One region of the Bradyrhizobium sp. SPXBL-04 genome, then DNA from elsewhere that is predicted to be linked to it. Evidence: predicted binding sites of a transcription regulator. Region 1 holds the regulator's gene; the other holds the start of a gene.

The links. The regulator LexA, encoded in region 1, represses DNA repair genes until DNA is damaged. The targets are predictions, from matches to a motif close to TGTTCNNNNTGTGTTCNG.
Region 2: a site for LexA is predicted at 2,148-2,165, ahead of uvrA (excinuclease ABC subunit UvrA). Genes of this name have one in related genera too.

Annotation. Positions count from the first base shown of each region.
Region 1 is NZ_CP182472.1:4,307,092-4,310,502, reverse strand. Features, by position in the region: gene ACNJX8_RS20350 (molybdopterin molybdotransferase MoeA) at 1-966, shown strand, start outside; gene lexA (transcriptional repressor LexA) at 1,144-1,845, shown strand; gene ACNJX8_RS20340 (hypothetical protein) at 2,424-2,858, shown strand; gene ACNJX8_RS20335 (ComEC/Rec2 family competence protein) at 2,997-3,411, opposite strand, start outside.
Region 2 is NZ_CP182472.1:4,418,807-4,422,217, forward strand. Features, by position in the region: gene uvrA (excinuclease ABC subunit UvrA) at 1-2,052, opposite strand, end outside; gene ACNJX8_RS20900 (outer membrane protein) at 2,339-3,010, opposite strand; gene ACNJX8_RS20905 (outer membrane protein) at 3,244-3,411, opposite strand, start outside.

The DNA of each region.
Region 1 (3,411 bases):
GCGGGAACGGTCGGCGCCGGCGAAGCCGTGCGGATCTTCACCGGCGGCGTCGTTCCCAACGGTGCCGACGCGGTCGTGATCCAGGAGGATACGGTCGCGGACGGCACGCGCATCACGATCAAGGAAGCCGCGATTCCCGGTCGGCACATCCGCCCCGCAGGCGTTGACTTCGCCGAAGGCGACGTGCTCCTGCGCAAGGGAACCCGTCTCACCGAGCGCGACCTCGCGCTCGCCGCCGCCATGAATCACCCGCAGCTTGCCGTCTGCCGCCGCCCGAAGGTCGCGATCCTCGCCACCGGCGACGAACTGGTGATGCCAGGCGCCGCGCCCGGCCGCGGCCAGATCGTCTATTCCAACGGCTATGCCCTGCACGCGCTCGCCCGCAGCGAGGGGGCCGAGACCATCGACCTCGGCATCGCCGCCGACACGCTGGAGGCCACCACCGCCGGCATCCGCCGCGCCCGCGAGAGCGGCGCCGACATCCTGGTCACGACCGGCGGCGCATCGGTCGGCGACCACGATCTGGTCCAGCAGGCGCTGAGGGACGAAGGTATCTCGATGGCGTTCTGGAAGATTGCGATGCGCCCGGGCAAGCCGATGATGCATGGGCGGCTCGGCGCGATGCGCGTGATCGGCCTGCCGGGTAATCCCGTCTCCTCCTATGTGTGCGCCTTCCTGTTCATGGTCCCGCTGATTCGTGCGGTGTCGGGTCGATCCGTGATTCATCACCGCCATGAGCGCGCCGTGCTCGGCCGCGATGTGGGCGCAAACGATATGCGCGCGGATTATCTTCGCGCACGTCTGGAACAGCGCGACGACGGCACGCTGGTGGCCGTTCCCGTCCATCACCAGGATTCCTCGCTGCTTGCGAATCTCGCTGCGGCACAGGCACTTCTCGTGCGCGCACCGTTCGCGCCGAAGGCCGGAGCTGGCTCGCCTTGCGAGGTGCTGCGCCTGCCCGTCTGAGCGCATCCACCACACGTGTTCCGCGAACTTTGTCGTGTTCACGCAAAATTAAGCAGTTGCGGAACACATATCGAACATATAGTGTCCGTTCATGATTTGTTTCGAGGATGTAGCGGTTCGCCGCTCCAATTCAGCGTCTCGGAATCGAACGACATCAACCGGGGGACTTTGGTCGAGATGTTAACGCGCAAACAATACGAGCTTCTGCGGTTCATCAGCGAACGTCTGAAGGAAAGCGGCGTGCCGCCCTCCTTCGACGAGATGAAGGATGCGCTCGACCTGCGCTCGAAATCGGGCATCCATCGCCTGATCACCGCGCTGGAGGAGCGCGGCTTCATCCGTCGCCTGCCCAACCGCGCCCGTGCCATCGAGGTGATCAAGCTGCCTGAGCTCCAGGCCGCCGCCGGCAACCGCCGCGGCTTCACGCCAAGCGTCATCGAGGGCAATCTCGGCAAGGTGCGCGCGAGCTCCAGCCCACCCGCCGACGAGGGCGAGCGTCCCGTTGCGGTGCCGGTGATGGGTCGCATCGCAGCCGGTACGCCGATCGAAGCGTTGCAGACCCGCAGTCACACCATCAGCGTACCGCCCGACATGCTCGGCTCGGGCGAACATTATGCGCTCGAAGTGCGCGGTGATTCGATGGTCGAGGCCGGCATCCTTGACGGCGACATGGCGCTGATCCAGCGCAACGAGAGCGCCGATACCGGCGACATCGTGGTGGCGCTGATCGACGACGAGGAAGCGACGCTCAAGCGCTTCCGCCGCCGCGGCGCGTCGATCGCGCTCGAGCCCGCCAACGCCGCCTACGAGGTGCGCATCCTGCCGCCGAACCGGGTGAAGATTCAGGGCAAGCTGATCGGACTGTACCGCAAGTACTGAGAAGACTCAGTGGTCATTCGATACCGATGATTCCGATTGGAGCGGACGGATTGTCCGCTTCAGCTGGATAGTCTTTCTGGTCTTGGGCAGATTATCTGGCCCCTTTCCAAGCGCTACGTCCTCGGCATGCCGCCCGAAGCACTCATCGCTTTGCGGCTCAAGAGATCGAGGAGACAACGATGCGTAGGATCGTTTTGAGCGCCTTCGCAACTGTGCTGATCGCTGCATCGGCAGCGCAAGCATTCGCAGCACAATCGCAGCACCATCCCCGCAAGTCGGCGCATGCGACAACGAGTGAGCAATTCCGCAGCGCCCGAAGTGCCGTCGCGCGACAGCCACAGCCGAGTTGGCCATATTCCGGATGGTCGGCGCCCGCAGGCCGCTGACGCTCGCATCCGCCAAATGCACTGAAGCGAGCTTTGTTCCTATTGGATTCGGGAAAGATAATGTGATCGCATCCGGCTGACGCCAGCCGCAGATTCGCCCACAAGCAAGCAGAATGTTACGTGCTTCCACTCTGATAGAGGCTTGCGCCTCCGAAAGAGGCGCGGGTTGCTATCTTCGAATAGGAGCACCCGATGTGTGACTACAGTCTGCATGCCGTTGCATCGCGCCCCGCCGAAGTCGGCGAGACGATCGTGTCGACAACGTTCCGCGGCACCTCGACGCGCGGCTTCGCTTCCGCGGCCGACCCGACCGTGGCCGTCTGCCTGCTGCCGGGAACGGAGCTCGCCTTCGCCGACAACGTCCGTTACGACAATCGTTGGATCTGGACGCGCACGATCAACTCCCGCGTCGGCAAGTTCGGCAAGATCGATCCGCACATTCCCGATCGCCATCATGACGCGATCGAATTCCCCGACGGCAAATACGTGCTGGTGACGCAGCTCGTCGAAGGCCAGCACGCAACCGTGCTGCAACTGCCGGTGACGCAGCCGGTCAGCGAGCGTGAGCACAAGCCGCAGATCGATGCCGACAGCCGGCCGACGATCACGCGTCTGCCGATCGGCTGAGCCGTCCCTGGCCACCAGGTCGGGCCAGGATTGAAAATGCCATCGCCGGCCGAGGCCGGCGAGATGGTATGATTTATGTTCTGCGGAAGTCCGGCTGGACCCGGACCAGCTCCTGCATTTGTTCTTAATCGTCTGGCCTTAATCGTCGGCCTGCAAGTCGGTCTCCGCCGGAATCGCGTCCCGGTTGCGGGCCGTAGCCGCCTTCGGCGCGAGGCTTCCGTCGAAATCACCCTCGCCGGCGCCGGCCGGGAGCCAAGGGCGGCTTGTGCCTCTTGCTCTCACAGCCTGAACCGCAAAACCGTCACCACGCTGCGTCAACGCCAGCGCGCCTTGGCTGGTGAGACGCTGCCGATCGACCACCATCGCCGCGCAATCGGGCGGTGCGGGCCGCCGCGTCACTACCAGCGCGGCGCGGCTGCAATCATCAGCCAGCGCGTCGATCCGCAAGGAAAGCGCAACCAGCCTCCCGTCGGCGAGCGGCGTCACGCAGCCGGCCTCGTCGCACGACACGCCGTCGGCCAGCGAGCTACTCCCGGCGTCGCGCGGATCGGCG
Region 2 (3,411 bases), 110 kb from region 1:
CTTGCCGCCGCCGGAGACGCCGGTGACGCACGTGAACAGGCCGAGCGGAATCTCCGCCGTGACGTTCTTGAGGTTATTGCCGCGCGCGTTCACCACCTTGATGGTGCGGCGATGGTTCGGCGGACGCCGCTCCGGGACCTCGACCTCGAGCTCGCCGGTGAGATACTTGCCGGTGAGCGATTTCGGGTTGCGCATGATGTCGGCGGGGGTGCCTTCGGCGACGATGTTGCCGCCATGCATGCCGGCGCCGGGACCGATGTCGAGCACGTAGTCGGCGAGGCGAATGGCGTCCTCGTCGTGCTCGACCACGACCACGGTGTTGCCGAGGTCGCGCAGCCGCTTCAGCGTATCGAGCAGGCGGGCGTTGTCGCGCTGGTGCAGGCCGATCGAGGGCTCGTCGAGCACGTAGAGCACGCCCGTCAGGCCGGAGCCGATCTGCGAGGCGAGGCGGATGCGCTGGCTCTCGCCGCCGGACAGCGTGCCGGAGGAGCGCGACAGCGTGAGATAGTTGAGGCCGACGTCGAGCAGGAAGGTGAGGCGCTCGCGGATCTCCTTCAGGATGCGGCCGGCGATCTCGTTCTGCTGCTTGTTCAGCGCCTCCGGCACGCTCGCGAACCATTCGCCGGCCTTCTTCACCGACAGCTCCGAGATCTCGCCGATATGCTTGCCGCCGACCTTGACGCAAAGCGCCTCGGGCTTCAGGCGGAAGCCATTACAGCCCTCGCAGGGCACGTCGTGGAAGTACTTCGCCAGCTCCTCGCGGGCCCACTCGCTTTCCGTCTCGCGATAGCGGCGGTTGATATTGGTGATGACGCCCTCGAACGGCTTCTTGGTGTCGTAGGAGCGCACCCCGTCCTGATAGGAGAACTTGATCTCGTCGTCGCCGGAGCCGTAGAGGATCGCGTCCTTCGTCTTCTTGGCGAGGTCCTTCCACTTGGTGTCGAGGGTGAACTTGTAGTGCTTGCCGAGCGCGGTCAGCGTCTGCTCGTAATAGGGCGACGACGATTTGGCCCAGGGCGCGATCGCGCCCTTGCGCAAGGACAGCTCCTTGTCGGGGATCACGAGATCCTCGTCGACATGCTGCTCGACGCCGAGGCCGCCGCAGGCGGGACAGGCACCATAGGGATTGTTGAACGAAAACAGTCTGGGCTCGATCTCGGGGATGGTGAAGCCGGAGACCGGGCAGGCGAACTTTTCCGAGAACAGGATGCGCTCGGGCCCGCTCTTGTCGTGGATTTTCGCGGTTTTCTTTTTCTCTTTCTCTTCCGCAGGCGCGGCTGCGGGCGCGTCGGCGAACTCGACGACGGCGAGGCCTTCGGCGAGCTTCAGCGCGGTCTCAAAACTCTCGGCGAGGCGCTGGCCGATGTCGGGGCGCACCACGATGCGGTCGACCACGACGTCGATGTCGTGTGGGAATTTCTTGTCGAGCGTCGGCGCTTCCGCGAGCTCGTAGAAGCTGCCGTCGATCTTGACGCGCTGAAAGCCCTTCTTGAGCCATTCGGCGAGCTCTTTGCGGTACTCGCCCTTGCGGCCGCGCACGACCGGAGCGAGCAGATAGAGGCGGGTGCCTTCCGGCAGCGCCAGCACGCGGTCGACCATCTGCGAGACGGTCTGGCTCTCGATCGGCAGGCCCGTGGCCGGTGAATAGGGCACGCCGACGCGCGCCCAGAGCAGGCGCATATAGTCGTAGATCTCGGTGACGGTGCCGACGGTGGAGCGCGGGTTCTTCGAGGTCGTCTTCTGCTCGATCGAGATGGCCGGCGATAGCCCGTCGATCTGGTCGACGTCAGGCTTTTGCATCATCTCCAGGAATTGCCGCGCATAGGCCGACAGCGATTCGACGTAGCGGCGCTGGCCCTCGGCATAGATGGTGTCGAAGGCGAGCGAGGATTTGCCGGAGCCTGACAGGCCCGTGAACACCACCAGCTTGTCGCGGGGAATCTCGACGTCGATGTTCTTGAGGTTGTGCTCGCGCGCGCCACGGATCGTAATTGCGCGCAGGCTTGAGCCCGCGTTCTGTTGTTGGCGCTTGGCCTTGATCACTTCGTCCATCCCGGTGGTCCTCAAGGAATCCAAAGACGCGCGATCGCGCCAATGCAAAAGGCGCGCTTCGCCCGGAACCGGGATCGGCGCCGCTGGGTATGGCAGCGAACGTAGGAAGAACGGGCGCGGATTTCCAGTGGCCTTTGCGAATCGTCAACGGATTGTTGGCGCGCTGGCGGCATCTGGCAGCAGGAGCGGCGGAACTGCGGGGAACGGCTCCTACAAACAAAAAGGCCGGCGCGAGGCCGGCCTCTCGTGACGATGTGACGTCGGTCGCGAAGATCAGTACTTCAGATCAGTACTTGGCGACGACCGGGCCGCCGAAGTGATAGTTCACGCCAACCTGCACGGTGTGGAAGTTGATCGTGCCGGACGCCAGCGGAGTGCCGAGGTTGGAGAAGTAGTTCTCGCTGCCGAGGCTGCGATAGAGGTACTCGCCCTTGACCGACCACTGCGGAGCGAAGAACGCTTCGACGCCCGCACCGACGGTCCAGCCGGAGTGCCACTTGCTGTCGGAGACGCTCACGCCCAGCGCGCTGAGCGTGATCTTGTTGTCGATCCAGGCGTAACCACCGGTCCCGTAGAACAGGAAGTTATTGACGGCCCAGCCGATACGGCCACGCACGGTGCCCAGCGCATCGGTCTTGGAAGCCACGGTGATGCCAAGCGCGGTCGCCGAAGCGTTGACGTCAGCCCAGGCGCCATCCGCCTCGATGCCGAACACGACGTTGCCGGTCTGCCAGTTGTAGCCGGCGGTGCCGCCGACGAAGCCGCCCTGCATCTTCGGGTCGGTCGAAGTAGCTTCCCAAGCGCCGCCGCCGACGACACCGAGATAGAAGCCGGTCCAGTTGTAAACAGCAACCGGAGCGATCGGCGCCTTGGTGTAGGGGCGGGCTGCGAGATCAGCGGCCGAAGCCGGAGCAGCGAGAGCGAACAAACAGGCCGAAGCCAACAAAACCTTCTTCATCTTCAATCTAATCCCAGTCCCAGTTTCTGTTGTTGCCTTCCATGCCGGAAGGGCAGCGGACTCAACGGCCCAACTAATGCCGTGCTTACACCACTAAAGCCGCAAGTTGTGTCTCCGAAAAGCCACAACAGCCCCCAAAACGTGGCAAGTGCCGACCTATTGTTCCGGAGAGCACGCAAGCAAAAGGCCGGCGCGAGGCCGGCCTTCAATCTCTCAGTGATATCAGGTAGATATCAGTATTTTGCGATGAGCGGACCGCCCCAACGGTAGTTCACGCGGATCAAGCCGATATCGACATCCTGGCTGATGCGCTCGGAGCGTGTGACGACACCGAGCGGGGCAGTGACAAAATTGCCGGACCCGGTGAAGTTGATCGTGCGGTTGCCGAGGAAGATGTGATC